DNA from 2 places in the Solibacillus sp. CAU 1738 genome. Region 2 is predicted to be linked to the other one. Evidence: riboswitches for the same ligand, from Rfam matches in the RefSeq annotation. Region 2 holds a riboswitch; the other holds the start of a gene.
The links. A riboswitch is a leader RNA that binds a small molecule or an ion and turns the genes downstream of it on or off. The one in region 2 is predicted to bind S-adenosylmethionine.

Region 1 (8,304 bases), on a different contig from region 2:
TAGTCCAGTGCAGTGCAATTATTAGTATAAATACGACTGCAAATACAGATAAGATTTTTGCTACTTGTCCCGCGAACGTCATATTTAAGAAAATCCCGAAAATATGAAATGGTAATAGCGGAATAATAATAGTAGAAATCAATTTTTCCACTATTGTATTTAATTCCTCAAAACCGCGTTTTAAAACATCACCTTTAATGACCGTCATCCCTACGCCTACAATAAAGGCAAATAATAATGCAGCCATAACATCCATAATTGGCACCATTTCTACTTCAAAAAATGCCGTAGCTAAAAAGCTCGTCGGATCGCTTATATCCGCACTAGATTGTTGAGAAATAAACATCGGTAATACATTACTTGCTGCAAAATAAGCTAGTATGCCTGCAATAATTGTTGAGGAGTATGCGAAAAATGTCGCTAGTCCTAAAAGTTTACCCGAGCCTTTTCCTAGCTGCGCTATCCCAGGTGCAATAAAACCTATAATAATAAGCGGCACGACGAAGTTTAAAAACCCTCCGAATAAACCGTTAAATGTTGCAAATATCCGTACAAACCATTCTGGTGCAAAACTACCTACTACAACCGCAAGTACAATCGCAATCAATATACGGGCCAGCAAACCAATTTTTAACTTCATTGAAATGTCCTCCCTAAAAACACATGTGTATGTCTAAGATGTAATACTAGCACTTTAACATAGTGAAACACGAAAAGGAATACGTATTAAATTAGTCGTAATTTTACTAATATTCTGTTGTTTTATTTCTTCTCAAATGAAGGTAAAGTTACATGCTAAAAACCAAAAATACACGTTATTTTGGTTCTAATTCAAGAGTTGGGGTGTAGTGAATACTTTCACTGCACTCTTTCTTGCGAAAGAGGTTGATTTCCGCTCAGGGCAGCACGCTTTTCGCGGGCACGGCTCTAACTAAATTGTTTCGGATGGGACCGAAACAATTTGATTTTCCGCACGTGCTGTTCCCGCAGAAGTCGGCTGCCCTGAGCTCCAATCAACGTAATCTTTCTAACCAAGATGCATTCCTACATTTTTATATACATAATTCAATAATATCTTTGCTTTAAAATGCTCAAACTTTCGAAAACCATAGGCGTTTCTTTTTATGACTTTAGAAATATTACCTTAGCTGCTTCTTTAAACGATTTCGCCTTCACTGAACGAATCCGAACAACCTGATTCCATTCCTTAGAAAAGCGCTGATAGCGGTCTCTAAAAGTTGTGTTCTCGGAAAACCGTTTGCCACATATGCAGGCATAGCGACGGCGCTTATAAAATAAAATTTTAAGCGTTCAACCCTTTTTAAGTGCTTAATTTTTTGCATCCGATAATCATGTACTTTACTTGTTTTTTGACCAGAAGCCGGGCAAGTACGTTTTTTTTGTATAAAAATTTCTCAACAAAAATCAGGGATGGCAATTTATAAAAAAATGTGAGTGTTGATTGGAGTGGAGGTTGGGCGACTCCTGGGGGATTAGCGTCCTAGATGAGACCCTGGACTGAGCTTGCGAGGGAAGCGGCTCATCAGACGCCCCCCGGAAAGCGCTCAACTGCTCCTGTCGCAAGGCTTTCGTCGCAAATATATTTGGAACGGAAATCAACCCCAAGTTAAAGTGATGAACCAGAAAATACGATACGCTCCTTTGCGTTCTTTTATCTGATCAATGATGACATTTTTTAATCCTGGGATATTCATGTTAATATTCATATAGCACAACTCACCTTTCCTTTACTTGTTTCTCGTCAATTCAAGTAAATAAAAAAGAGTGAGCTTGTGCTTTTTTTGTACGAAATTGTGTGTATACCCCAACAAATATTATAGAACCGTTATTTTTAGTTAACTTTCTATTTCACGCACGAAAAAACTCCTAGTGAAATGGTCACTAGGAGTTTTCTTGAGTTTTATTATTCATTTACAGGAACTACAGCCCCGTTCCATTCGGATTGGATATAGTCTTGTACTTCTTTAGAATGTAATACATCCATTAATTTTTTAATGGACTCTTTGTTTTCATCACCTTTACGCACTGCTACTACGTTTACATAAGGAGAATCAGTACTTTCAATGGCAATTGACTCTTTAAGCGGATTAATTTGTGCATCGATGGCGTAATTGGAGTTAATAACTACTGCGTCTCCTTCATCTTGTTCATAATACGCAACTAACATTTCCGCTGGTGAGTCAGCATCAATTACTAATTTTTTTGGGTTTTTAACGATGTCTGAAATCGTAGCGGCTGATTTATCAATACCATCAGCTAATTTTATTAACCCTAAACTTTCAAGTAAAGTTAAAATACGACCTTGGTCTGTAACTGAGTTTGAAATAAGAATGGTAGCTCCTTTAGGAAGGTCTTCAACTGATTTATATTCTTTGGAATAAATACCGATTGGTTCGATATGAACACCACCGGCATTAACAAAATTATAGCCTTTACTTGCAATTTCATCTTCTAAATAGGGAATATGTTGAAAATAGTTTGCATCTAAATCTCCAGAGTCTAAATCTTGGTTAGGCATAACGAAATCTTGGTATCGGCGGATTTCTAAATTTACACCTTGCTCAGCTAAAATTGGTTTTGCTTTTTCTAAAATAAGAGCGTGAACACCGTTTGAAGCTCCTACAACTAACGTATTCTTTCCAGTTGTAGATTCGTTATTTGATGTATCATTTTCGTTTTCTTTTACTGTTTCACCTTTACCACAAGCCGCTAAAGCTAATACGACTACGGATAAAAGTAGAAATAATGATAAAAACTTCTTCATCTGCTCTTTCCCTCACTATACTAAACTTGCTATTTTTAACTAATTATCGTTTATCGACGAGCGCTGTAATCGCATCTCCAATCCACTGAATGATAAAAACAATAATTAAAATAATGATTGTTGCCATTAATGTCACATCATCACGACTACGTTGGAAACCTTCAATAAAGGCCAAGTTCCCTAAACCGCCCGCACCGATGATACCTGCCATCGCTGTATATCCAACAAGCGCTACCGCTGTCACCGTGATTCCCGAAAGAAGTCCTGGCAGAGATTCTGGGATTAATACTTTAAAAATAATCGTAGATGTCTTTGCTCCCATTGAACGGGCTGCCTCAATGACTCCTTTGTCAATTTCTTTTAGAGAGATCAATACCATACGTGCATAAAATGGAGCAGCTCCGATAATTAATGCAGGTAAAGCGGCATTTGTTCCACGAATTGTACCAACTAAAAGCTTCGTAACTGGTATTAATAATATGATCAATACGATGAACGGAATCGAACGGAATATATTGACGATTGAGCTTGTTAAAAAGTTAACAATTTTACTTGCCCATACTTGATTTGGACTCGTTAAAAATAAAACAATCCCGATAGCTAGTCCTAACACAAATGTAACGACAGTAGAAATAGATGTCATATAAATTGTTTGATATGCGGCTTCCACCATCGTTTCCCAGTTAACATTCGGAAATAATTGCTCAAGCATGTTCAATCACCTCCGTTTGAATTTCGTGCTGTGCAAGCATGTTAAGAGCTGCCTCAACATTTTCTTTCTCTCCATCAATTTGTACAATTAGCGTTCCGTATGGGCCACTTGTCGTATGTGAAATCGTACCATGTACAATATTTACTTCTACGTTAAACTGTTTAATAAGCTGCGACATAATTGGTTGCTCCGTTTTTTGACCGATAAATGTTAGTCGAACAATTTTCCCTGTAGGATAATTCGATAAAATTTGCTCAATCGATTCCTTCGTTTCATTAGAATCTGATATTTGCGATACGAATTTTTTCGTAATTTCAGCTTGTGGACTTTGGAACACACTTAAAACAGCCCCTTGCTCCACAACTTTTCCCGCCTCCATTACTGCAACACGGTGGCAAATTTTACGAATAACATGCATTTCGTGTGTAATGAGTACGATCGTTAAACCTAATCTTTTATTTATATCAAGTAATAGCTCTAAAATTGATTCTGTCGTCTCTGGATCGAGCGCAGAAGTTGCTTCGTCACAAAGCAAGACTTCAGGATTATTCGCTAGTGCACGTGCAATACCGACACGTTGTTTTTGACCACCAGATAACTGCGAAGGATACGCCTTCCCCCGACCAGATAATCCAACAAGCTCAATTAACTCATCCACCCGTTTTGCTCGTTCCCCTTTAGGTATACCCGCAATCTCAAGTGGAAATGCAATATTTTCTTCAACAGTACGTGACCAAAGTAAATTAAAATGTTGGAAGATCATACTAATTTTTTGACGTGCGGCACGTAATTTGCTACCTGAAATTACTGCTATATCTTCTCCATTCACGATGACAGATCCCGTCGTTGGCTTTTCTAAACCATTTAGCAAACGAATCATTGTACTTTTTCCGGCACCACTATAACCAATAATGCCAAAAATCTCCCCTTTATTTATCGATAAGTTTACATCATTGACAGCCGTGAACTCACCGTTTTTCGTTTTATAAACTTTCGTAATATTATTTAGTTGAATCATTTCATTGCTCCTTTTATCCATCAAAAAAACCTCTCCACTTTGAATTAGTAGAAAGGCTTTCGCAAAGATTGTATACGCAAGACCGTTCTCTCATCTTTCAAAGTATAACTTTGTGTGACTTGGCACCTTTTCACATATGTGATGGTTGCCGGGCTTCATAGGGCACTTCCCTCCACCGCTCTTTATAAGAGTAACGCTATTTATTTTGATTAATTATGAATGTTACTTTATCACGATAGAAAATACTCGTCAATTATTTTTTTAATATAGCATATAAATTAGTTACAGATTGAAATGCGTAAACCTTTTCTGTCACTTTTCCATCTTTTGTTATAAGTAGGCAAGGAACACTTTCAATTTCCAAATCAAAAGCTAAGTTATTTGTATAGTTTATATTTGCCATGCCTATAGGAACGTTAGGTAGCAACTCTACTACAACGTCCATCATTTTTGAAGCGACAGCGCATGTACCACACATCGGCGTATATAAATAAAAGGCTGTTATATCAGCACTGCTCGCATATGTTTGCCACTGTTTTATCGACCATTCTTCCATTATTCCCATCCTACTTCGTTTTTATTTTCAATTCATTTAATAGCACAGCTAAAACTTCTTTAGGCGTATTTGCAACTTCTAAATATTGTTTAGGAATTTCAAGCTGCACTGCATCTGAATACACACTTTTCATAAGTTTTCGTAGTTTATCTCCCGATTTATCGGCATCAAATAACGTATAAAAATCAAGATACTCATAGGGTTCTAAAAGTTCAAGCAATGCGTCTTCACTTATCGTACCGTTCGTACATAAAATAACCGCTTCTTGTGCTAGCACTTGCTCAAGCTTTAGCTTATCAGAACGGCCTTCTACAATTATGCAAATCATATAATCCCCCTTTTAAAAGCAGATTTATATCATTAATTTAACATCACAATATTATTTGTTAATGAAATTTGGCCGGTAGATTATTTTTTCGAAAGCGTAGAAATAAGTATATCAGCTTCCTCCAAACCATCCTACAAATTAGTACATCACCGTAACTTGGGGCTGATTTCCGCTCCTGTTGTGCGCTTTCTGAGGGGCGTCTGATAATAGAACCCCAATTAAAAACACCAAAACCTGCTATAGGTTTTGGTGTTCATGTATTATTCTTCGATTAGTTCAGCGTATTGTTCAGAAGTTAATAGTTCATCTACTTCTGAAGGGTTTGAAAGTTCTACTACAACCATCCAAGCTTGCTCGTATGGAGATTCATTAATGAACTCTGGGTTATCAGATAACTCTTCGTTTACTTCAACAACTGTACCTGATACCGGTGCGTAAAGTTCAGAAACCGTCTTTACAGATTCTACGTTACCGAATGTTTCGTTCAGTTGTAGCTCGTCGCCTACTTCTGGTAGTTCAACGAAAACGATGTCCCCTAATTCGTTTTGTGCAAAATGTGTAATACCAATACGTGCTTTTCCATCTTCAACTTTTACCCACTCGTGATCTTTTGAGTAACGTAATTCTTTTGGTGTGCTCATGAAAACCCCTCCATATATGTAGTTCATTCAAATTCAGTTTGCCATATTTCTACAGCAAAAACAAGATACTATTCATTTTATTTCCATGATTCCAAGAAGTCAGACTCCTTAAAACCAAGCGTTATTTTTTTACCATCCGTCACTATTGGACGCTTAATTAACATGCCGTCTGATGCTAAAAGCGCTAACTGCTCATCTTCGGTCATATTAGGGAGTTTATCTTTTAAACCAAGTTCTTTATACTTCATGCCTGATGTATTAAAAAAACTCTTTAATGGCAAGCCGCTTATGTCGTAAAACTGGCGTAACTGTTCCTTTGTCGGTGTTTGTTCTACGATATGAGTTAATTCATAAGCAATGCCGTTTTCATCTAGCCATTTTTGTGCTTTTTTACAAGTCGAACATTTTGGATATTGGATTAATTGAATCGTCATACTTGTACTCCTTTAGTTCATCTTTGTTTCTATTGTACTGGATAGTATGCTAGAAAGGCAAAAAAAACCGGGTGTATATTTTACACCCAGCTTTGTTTATTACACGATATACTTTTCTGCCTCAATTAATTTCGCAGCAGCTAAACGTTTTTTAGGAATTAAGTTGTACGGGTTGTTGCGCGTTAATTTGCGTAATGCAGATAACGTCATTCGCGCTGCATCGCCCTCTACTGAAGCTAAAATTGTGTCTTTAGCTTCTTTTTCGATTTCTGCAAATGCTTCTTGACAGAAAATTTCTGTGTAAAGAATTTTTTGAGCTGCTTTTTCTACACCGTCACGCTCGATTGCTTTTTGCGTACGAATGACTGCTGATTCCATTGCGTATAATTGGTTGGCAATGTTTGCGATATTTACTAGCACTTCTTGTTCAGACTCTAATTTTGCACCGAATGCCTGTGCTGCTGCACCTGCTGCTAACACACCAATTTTCTTCGCATTTTTTACTAGGTATAATTCTTGTGCTAACGGCTCATCGCCAATTTCCTCTGGAATTAACATAAGAAGCTCTGATTGTAGGTTTTGCGCTACCTGAAGTAATGGTAGCTCACCTTTCAATGCTTTTTTCATAAATGTGCCAGGAATGATCATACGGTTAATTTCGTTTGTACCTTCAAAAATACGATTAATACGAGAATCACGGTAAATACGCTCTACTTCATATTCAGCCATAAATCCGTAGCCACCATGCAACTGTACCGCTTCGTCTGCTACATAATCTAATGTTTCCGAACCGAAGATTTTTGCAATTGAGCACTCGATTGCATATTCTGCAATTGCAGCCGCAATCGCTTTACCGTCTTTTTGTTCTTCGTCAGAAAGTTGGCTTAAAGTATCCTCAAAATAGCCTACAGTACGGTAGTTTAGTGATTCGGATGCGTATATATGTGATGCCATTGTCGCTAATTTTTCTTTTGTTAAGTTGAAGCTTGAAATTGGTGTTTTGAATTGTTGACGTTGATTTGTATATTGAACAGCAAGCTCAAATGCACGTTTAGAGCCACCTACAGTTCCAACACCTAGTTTATAACGACCAATGTTTAAAATGTTGAAGGCGATAATATGACCGCGACCAATTTCACCGAGAAGATTTTCTACAGGTACCTCAGCATCTTCTAAAATCAACGTACGAGTTGAAGACGATTTAATTCCCATTTTCTTTTCTTCTGGACCAACAGAAACACCTGGGAATGCTCTTTCTACGATAAATGCTGTGAATTTTTCGCCATCAATTTTTGTGTACACAACAAATACATCAGCAAAGCCAGCGTTTGTAATCCATTGTTTTTCGCCGTTTAATACGTAGTGTGTACCTGCTTCGTTTAATTTTGCCGTCGTTTTTGCACCTAATGCGTCAGAACCTGAACCTGGCTCAGTTAATGCATAAGCTGCAATTAACTCACCTGACGCTAGTTTCGGTAAGTATTGTTTCTTTTGTGACTCGTTACCGAATAATACGATCGGTAAAGAACCGATCCCTACGTGTGCGCCGTGTGTAATTGAGAAGCCACCTGCTACTGACATTTTTTCAGCAATTAGCGCAGAAGAAATTTTATCTAAACCAAGCCCATCGTATTCTTCTGGTACATCCGCTGCAAGTAAACCAAGTTCACCTGCTGTTTTTAATAAACGTACTGAATGTTCAAACTCATGATGCTCTAAGTTTTCAACAACTGGTAATACTTCGTTTGTTACGTACTCTTCAGTTGTTTTTGCAATCATTTTTTGCTCATCTGTGAAATCCTCTGGTGTAATTACACGCGAAATTTCCAC
Region 2 (8,304 bases):
GGAAGCACCAGACGGCTCGATGGAAGTGTACGATGCCGAAACGAAAATGATTACAGGTGATGAATTCATCGTGTTAACGGATTTAGTTGTACAGTGGAAAATTACCGATCCAAAAAAATATTTATTCAGCTCACAAAATCCGAAAGAAATATTACACAGTGCGACATCAAGTTCAATTCGTTCGATTATCGGTAGCTCTAAAATTGATGACGCTTTAACGGAAGGGAAATCTGAAATCGAAGCAAAAACGCGTGATTTATTAGTAGAACTAGTTAATAAATATGATATTGGGATTAGCGTTTTAGGTGTCAAGCTACAAGATGTAGAATTACCGAATGCAGAGGTTCGTGCGGCATTTACAGCGGTAACAGATGCACGTGAAATGAAAGATACAAAACGAAACGAAGCACAAAAATATGAAAACCAACGTAATAGTGAAGTGGAAGGAGAAATTGCTGCTATACAAGCAAAGGCGGAAGGACAAAAGTTTGCCCGCATTGAGCAAGCACGAGGGGAGGTAGCAGTATTTAATAAACTATATAACGAATACAAAGGTAACAAAGCGATTACACGTGAACGTTTAGTTCTCGAAACATTAGAGAATGTACTACCTAATGCACAAATTTATATTATGAATGACGATGAGGGTAGTACGCTGAAATACTTACCGATTCAGCCTCCAACGACTACGGGTAAAACAGAAGGGAGTGGTAATTAATGAGTAATAATAATTTTGATGGAGATTTAGAGAAATTCATTAAAAATTTATTTGCAGATAAAAATAAAAAACGTAAAAATGTTGTTGATATGGAGCCGAATACGTCTAATGCAAAAAAGCCGAAAAAGGAAAAGAAACCAGTTAATATGCGTCAATGGGTAACTTCTGGCATTCTCATGACTGTCATTTTTGCAATTATGGTTATAGTTATTGCGAATCTATATGTCGTAAAAGAAAGCGAATATAAAGTTGTGCGTCAGTTCGGTGAGGTCGTAAAATATGAGCGTGAACCTGGCCTCCACATGAAAGTACCATTCATCCAAAGTGTGACGACTTTACCGAAAAATTTAATGACGTATGATATGACACAGGAAGAAATTAATACGAAAGACAAAAAACGAATTATTATTGATAACTATGCGGTTTGGCGTGTTGTGGATCCGAAAGCTTTGATTTCCAATGCAGGTACATTACAAAATGCTGAGCGACGTATGAGTGAGTTTATATATTCAGTTATTCGTTCTGAACTTGGTAAATTACCATATGGTGAAATTATAAATGATGGAAATTCATCGCGTGGTAATATTAACGACAGTATTACAGAAAAGGTTAACGAGTTATTATCTAATGATAATTACGGTATTGAGGTAGTTGATGTACGGATTCGTCGTACAGATTTACCACCGGAAAATGAGCAAGCCATTTATAATCGTATGATTTCAGAACGTGAAAAAACTGCGCAAACATATTTATCAGAAGGGGATGCGGATAAAAAACGTATTGAAGCGGAGACGGATCAAAAAGTTCAGCAGAAACTTGCTACAGCAAATAAAGAAGCTTCACTCATTCAAGCTCAAGGGGAAGCTGAAGCTGCAAAAATTTTTAACGAAGCGTTCTCAAAAGACCCTGAATTCTACTCACTATACCGCACATTAGAATCGTACAAGAAAACGATCGGAGAAGATACGATGATTATTTTACCATCAGATTCTCCGTATGCGAAACTATTATCTGGATATATAGAATAGAATTCAATTTAAGATTAGAAGAGAGTTTTTAGTAATAAATAACCTCAATTGAGATACGATTGTTCACATACAGGTTGAACTTGAAACACCGATAAATGACTGTTTAAACGTCATTTGTCGGTGTTTTTTCCTTGATTTGTAATGTATTTTCTAATTCGTTGAAGCTATCTATTTTGTTACGGAAAAATATATTACTTTAAAATAATATATTTTTTGTTATAATAGTCTATGAAACTTTATTAAGGGGTGAATGCACTTGAGTAAATGGATTCAAAATACATTACTAGCGTTCATTATCGCCACATCCGTAACAGCACTGTTCCAATCTACTAATTTTACTTGGATGAATGCTAGTATTTTTCATATACCAGTTTTATTTATAATATTAATGTTTGTCGGTTTAGTTATTGCAGAAGATGTTCGAAATTCGTTTAAAAAAGTTTTATGGTTCGAAAAACGTGAAGATAAGCGCCCGATTTGGCAAGTTGGGGTTGGCATGATTTTTTATTTTGCACAAGTAGGCTTTGTAGAAGTGTTTGCTCGAGGATTAATGACATATAATTTAGGGGGCATGCCTTTATATTTAGTATTTAGTTTTTTAAATGCCTTTTTATTAACTGTCATTTTTGAAGAAATTTTTTATAAAGAAAAACAAAATACAGCGGCAAACTTTAAATTTAAAAAGTTAAAATAATAAAATATGTGTACAATTCTTGCGTATTTTCAAAAAAATCATTAATTTTAGATAAATGATTGACAAGCAGATTACTAAGGTTTAAAGTAGTAAACAATTAATCAAACAATTTAATAAGTCACAATTCTTATCAAGAGAGATGGAGGGACAGGCCCTTTGAAGTCTCGGCAACAGCAATTATGCAATGTGCCAAATCCTGCAAGCGTATGCTTGGAAGATGAGAACAAAGTGCTTTTCGATTTGAAAACCTTTTGTTTCTTTTTCTTTTAAGAAACGAAAGGTTTTTTTATATTTAAAAAACAAAGATGTTTTATGGGGAAAGTAGGTTTTAAAATGATTGAATTTTTAAATGTTTCGAAAAGTTTCGAAACACCAAAACGAGATGTTCATGCAGTAAAAAACGTAACGCTCACAATTAATAAAGAGGATATTTTCGGTGTTATTGGTTTTAGTGGTGCAGGGAAAAGTACATTACTCCGCTTAGTGAACTTACTTGAAAAGCCTACTTCAGGTGTAGTGAAGGTTAATGGAACGGATTTAGCCTCGCTCTCAAGTAAAGAGCTCCGTACATTGCGTAGAAGAATAGGTATGATTTTTCAAAATTTTAATTTATTCACATCGAGAACCGTGGCAGGGAATATCGGGTATCCGTTAAAGTTAGAAGGTGTGTCAAAAGCAGAAATTGAACGTAAAACAAAAGAACTATTATCTTTCGTTGGTTTATCAGATAAAGCAAATGACTACCCAGAGCAGCTATCAGGTGGGCAAAAACAACGTGTAGGAATTGCTAGGGCACTTGCAACTTCACCGGAAATTTTAATTTGTGATGAAGCAACCTCTGCGCTTGATCCAGAAACGACAGCCGATATTTTAAAATTACTAAAACGTGTAAATGCTGAACTTGGCATTACGGTACTACTAATCACACATGAAATGAATGTTATTCAAACAATTTGTAACCGCGTTGCTGTAATGGAGCAAGGGGAAGTGATTGAATCAGGTGATGTATTTGATGTATTTACGCGACCAAAGCATACGACAACACAACGATTTATCCAGTCGGTGCATCAAGATATTCCTTCGACAGAAGTATTGCAAGAATGGAAAGGAAATGGTGGGCAGCATTTATACCGTGTGTTATTTAAAGGGGCTGTAACGAATAATCCGCTACTTTCAGAAGTAACACAAAAACACGGAATCCACTTTAATATTGTGTATGGTTCAGTTCGAGAAATTCAGCAGCAGCTATTCGGTAATCTAGTAGTATCGTTTGAAGGGCAAATAAACGATGTGAAAAAAGTTATTGATGAGTTAGCGCTGAAAGTAGATATCGAGGAGGTTTTAGCTGATGAAGGTTGATTGGACTACATTTTGGCCAAGAATTGTGGAAGCAACAGGTGAGACGCTTTATATGGTGTTATTAACGCTGATTTTCGGTTCAATTCTAGGTATTACTCTAGGTTTACTTTTGTTTGTCACACGTGAAAATAATATTTTAGAAAGTAAAATCACGTTCAACGCTCTAAATTTATTTATTAATATCATTCGTCCAATACCGTTCATTATTTTCCTTGTGGCACTTTCTCCATTGACAAGAATAGTAATGGGTACAACGATTGGGACAACAGCAGCTGTATTCCCAATGACAATCGCGGCGGCATTTGGTATAGCGAGGATAGTTGAAACTAACTTAATTAGTATTGATCCAGGTGTTATTGAAGCAGCAAGGGCGATGGGAGCAAGTCCATTTCAAATTATTTATACAGTTCTTATTCCTGAAGCGCTCGGTCCACTTATTTTAGGTTTAACGTTTGTAACAATTAGCTTAATTGACTTCTCGGCAGTAGCGGGAACAGTAGGAGGCGGTGGACTTGGACATGTAGCAATTACATACGGTTACCAACGCTTTGATGGTAGTGTCATGATTGTTACGGTTGTTATATTAATAGTCCTTGTACAATTAGCTCAGTGGCTAGGCAATGCTTTATCTAAAAAAATATTAAGACGATAGGAGAACTAAGAATATGAAGAAAATATTATTACTAATTGTAACGGCACTAGCTGCAATTGCTTTAGCAGCATGTGGAGGAAATGAGGCAACTAATGCCGAGGCTTCAAAAGTGATTAAAATCGGTGTTAATGGTGCAGACGGTGCACAGTGGCCAATCTTAAAAGAAAAATTAGCGGCAGAAGGTATCGAAATAGAACTAATCGAATTCTCGGACTACACATTACCAAATAACGCTTTAGCACAAGGGGATGTGGATTTAAATGCATTCCAACACATTTCTTTCTTAGCTAGTTATGTAAAAGAGAGCGGCAATGATTTAGTGCCAATCGGTTCAACAATATTTGCACCTTTAGGTTTATATTCAGAAAAAATTAAAGATATAAATGAAATTAAAGAAGGTGACAAAATCGCAATTCCAGATGATCCGACAAACCAAGCTAGAGCATTGCGTTTACTTGAATCGGCAGGTTTTATTAAATTGGCAGATGACTTCGGTTTATTTGGAGACCCAACAAAAATTACAGAAAATCGTTTGAAATTAGATATTATTCCAATGGTTGCACAACAAACACCACATGTATTACCAGATGTTGCAGCGGCAGTTATTAATAATGGTATTGCTGGGCAAGCGGGGCTTTCGCCAGGTGAAGATCCAATTTACCGTGAACTAGCTGAAGACGATAGTGTATTCCCTTATGTAAACATTATTGCAGCACGTGCTGAAGATATAGATAATGCTACATACAAGAAAATTATAGAATTATACCATTCAGAAGAAATTGAAAAAGTGATTACTGAAGATACAAATGGTGGTTCAAAGCTTGTTATTCTCACAGATGAGCAATTAAAAACTACATTTGAAGATTTAAAAAATCAAAAATAAGAGGAGTGTTTTTTCATGACAACAGCAATTAATGGACATGATGTTATTGTACAATCAGTCGAACGATCAAAGGCTCAATATATTGAGGTTAGTAAGGCGATTCATGCTAATCCGGAAATCGGTAATAAGGAGTTTTTTGCAAGCGAGCAATTAGTGAATATATTACGTGATGCACAGTTTCATATTGATACAGCAGTTGCTGGTCATGAAACATCATTCTATGCTGTAAAAGATAGCGGCAAGCCGGGTCCAACAATCGCTTATTTAGCAGAGTATGATGCACTACCAGGTTTAGGGCATGCATGCGGTCATAATATTATTGGTGTGACAAGTGTTGCAGCAGCAATCGCCTTAGCAGAAACTATCGAACAAACTGGTGGACGTGTCGTAGTATTAGGTACTCCTGCTGAAGAAGGTGGACCGAATGGCAGTGCGAAAGGTAGCTTCGTGCGCCATGGCTACTTAAAAGATGTTGATATCGCATTAATGCTACACCCGTCTGGAAAAACATCGCTAACATCGAATTCATTAGCTGTTGATCCTTTAGATTTTCATTTTTACGGAAAAGCAGCGCATGCATCGGGCTCGCCTGAAAAAGGGATTAATGCATTAGATGCAGTTATTCAGCTTTATAACGGTATTAACGCATTGCGTCAGCACGTACCATCAGATGTACGTATTCACGGCATTATTACACATGGCGGGGATGCACCAAATATTGTTCCAGATTATGCATCTGCTCGCTTCTACTTCCGTGCCAATACGTGGAAAAAAACGGAGGAAGTTGTAGAACGTGTTCGTGCAATTGCTGAAGGTGCAGCACTTATTACAGGCGCAACAGTGAAAATCGAACGCTTCCAAAATGAAGTAAAGGATTTAGTTATAAATGATGTTGTAGACCGTGTATTGGGCGAAAAGCTTGCTGCTGTTGGTGAACATTTAGAATTAAAACGCGATGGCGGTCTTGGTTCAACAGATGCAGGAAATATTAGTTACGAAGTACCAACTGCACACGGTTATATTAAAATCGGACCAGATGATTTAGTTGCTCATACGAATGAATTTAGAGAAGCGGCAAACTCTGAAGTAGGTTACGCTGCACTTGTGAAAGGTGCAATTGCATTAGCGCAAACTGGCTACGACTTTATTCAATCCCCTGAGTTAGTAGCAGAAGCTAAAGCGGCATATGCAACAGCAATAGCCAGTAAAGAAAGCGAAGCATAAAATGGAAGCTATGCAAGAAGATAAATGTCTTCTTGTATAGCTTTTTTGGTGGTAAAATCCTAGTTTTCACGCTAAAGTAAACTAGAGAGGATTTCGAACGCATGTTTTATATATTTAATGATAGAAGGGGTTGTGCTGTATGGCGAAAGAAAAATTATTATTATTAGACGGCAATAGCTTAGCTTATCGTGCCTTTTTTGCGTTACCATTGCTGACAAATGATAGCGGTATTCATACAAATGCTGCGTACGGTTTTACGACAATGCTACAAAAAGTTTTAGAGGAGGAAAATCCAACGCAAATGCTCGTTGCATTTGATGCTGGGAAAACGACTTTCCGTCATGAATCATACGGTGAATATAAAGGGGGGCGTCAAAAAACGCCACCTGAATTATCAGAACAATTCCCATACATTCGAAAGCTTATTGATGCGTACAATATTAAGCGCTATGAATTGGAGATGTATGAAGCAGATGACATTATCGGTACGCTAGCAAAGCAAGCGGTAGCTGACGATATTGAAGTTATTATCGTATCTGGCGATAAAGATTTAACACAGCTTGCAACAGATAATGTGACAGTATACATCACCCGTAAAGGGATTACGGATGTTGAAAAGTACACACCAGCCCATATCGAAGAAAAATACGGTTTAACGCCGCTACAAATAATTGATATGAAAGGATTAATGGGGGATGCATCCGATAATATTCCAGGTGTTCCGGGTGTAGGAGAAAAAACCGCAATTAAGTTATTAAAAGAATATGGTTCGGTTGAAGCATTGTACGAAGCGATTGATTCGATGAAAGCTTCTAAAATGAAGGAGAAGCTTGTAGCTAATGAAGAAAGTGCGCATTTATCGAAAAAATTAGCAACAATTTACACAGAAGCGCCAATTGAAGTGACGCTTGCAGATTTAACCTACACAGGACCGGACGAAGATGCACTGCTTGCTGTATGGCGAGAACTTGGCTTTAAATCGCTAATTGAAAAGAGCGATATGCAAGGAGTAGTTCAAGAACAAGAAAAATTAACTTTTAATATTGTTAAGGAAATTACAGCGGATCTACTGAAAGATGAAATGGCAATTCACGTTGAGCTTGAAAATGAGCACTATCATAGCTGTCGTATGCTAGGACTTGCTTTAACAGATGGCAACTCTACATCTTACATTCCAGCCGAACTCGTATGTAATAATGAGTTATTAAAGGACTGGCTTGAAGATGCAACGAAGAAAAAATATATAGCAGATAGTAAAGCGACGCAAGCAATGTTAGCCCGACTTGATATTAATCTAGCTGGCGTAGCATTCGACTTACTGCTTGCATCATATATCGTCAACCCAGCGATTTCAGGAGATGATGTTGCGACTCTAGCAAAAGAATTCAGCTATTCGAATGTCCAATCTAACGAAATAATTTACGGAAAAGGTGCAAAGTGGGCTGTGCCAGAAGAAGAGGTGCTCGCAGAACATGTAAGCCGTAAAGCTGTTGCTGTGTGGAATGTGCAGCCGATTGTTGAAGATAAGTTAAAAGAAAACGAACAATATGATCTTTATCACGATTTAGAGTTACCACTTGCTTACGTTTTAGGGAAAATGGAAATAATGGGTATTCGTGTAGATGTAGATACACTAGAGGTAATGGGTACGGAGATACAAGCAAAACTTGCAATAATAGAAAAAGATATTTACGAATTGGCAGGTGAGAAATTTAATATAAATTCACCGAAGCAATTAGGTGTGAT

Region 1: another riboswitch for S-adenosylmethionine. It lies ahead of AAFN87_RS13125 (methionine ABC transporter ATP-binding protein); the one in region 2 lies ahead of AAFN87_RS00780 (methionine ABC transporter ATP-binding protein).

What each region holds. Positions count from the first base shown of each region.
Region 1 covers NZ_JBDQQN010000004.1:68,138-76,441, forward strand. Annotated here, with positions in the region: gene AAFN87_RS13105 (dicarboxylate/amino acid:cation symporter) at 1-640, opposite strand, end outside; partial or broken gene AAFN87_RS13110 (transposase family protein) at 1,144-1,403, opposite strand; gene AAFN87_RS13115 (MetQ/NlpA family ABC transporter substrate-binding protein) at 1,925-2,785, opposite strand; gene AAFN87_RS13120 (methionine ABC transporter permease) at 2,829-3,497, opposite strand; gene AAFN87_RS13125 (methionine ABC transporter ATP-binding protein) at 3,490-4,515, opposite strand; SAM riboswitch class I at 4,603-4,706, opposite strand; gene AAFN87_RS13130 (thioredoxin family protein) at 4,769-5,071, opposite strand; gene AAFN87_RS13135 (toprim domain-containing protein) at 5,082-5,399, opposite strand; gene gcvH (glycine cleavage system protein GcvH) at 5,660-6,040, opposite strand; gene AAFN87_RS13145 (arsenate reductase family protein) at 6,118-6,474, opposite strand; gene AAFN87_RS13150 (acyl-CoA dehydrogenase family protein) at 6,574-8,304, opposite strand, start outside.
Region 2 covers NZ_JBDQQN010000001.1:152,432-160,735, forward strand. Annotated here, with positions in the region: gene hflK (FtsH protease activity modulator HflK) at 1-718, shown strand, start outside; gene hflC (protease modulator HflC) at 718-1,746, shown strand; gene AAFN87_RS00775 (DNA polymerase I) at 1,997-2,440, shown strand; SAM riboswitch class I at 2,565-2,664, shown strand; gene AAFN87_RS00780 (methionine ABC transporter ATP-binding protein) at 2,774-3,799, shown strand; gene AAFN87_RS00785 (methionine ABC transporter permease) at 3,789-4,451, shown strand; gene AAFN87_RS00790 (MetQ/NlpA family ABC transporter substrate-binding protein) at 4,465-5,334, shown strand; gene AAFN87_RS00795 (M20 family metallopeptidase) at 5,350-6,558, shown strand; gene polA (DNA polymerase I) at 6,698-8,304, shown strand, end outside.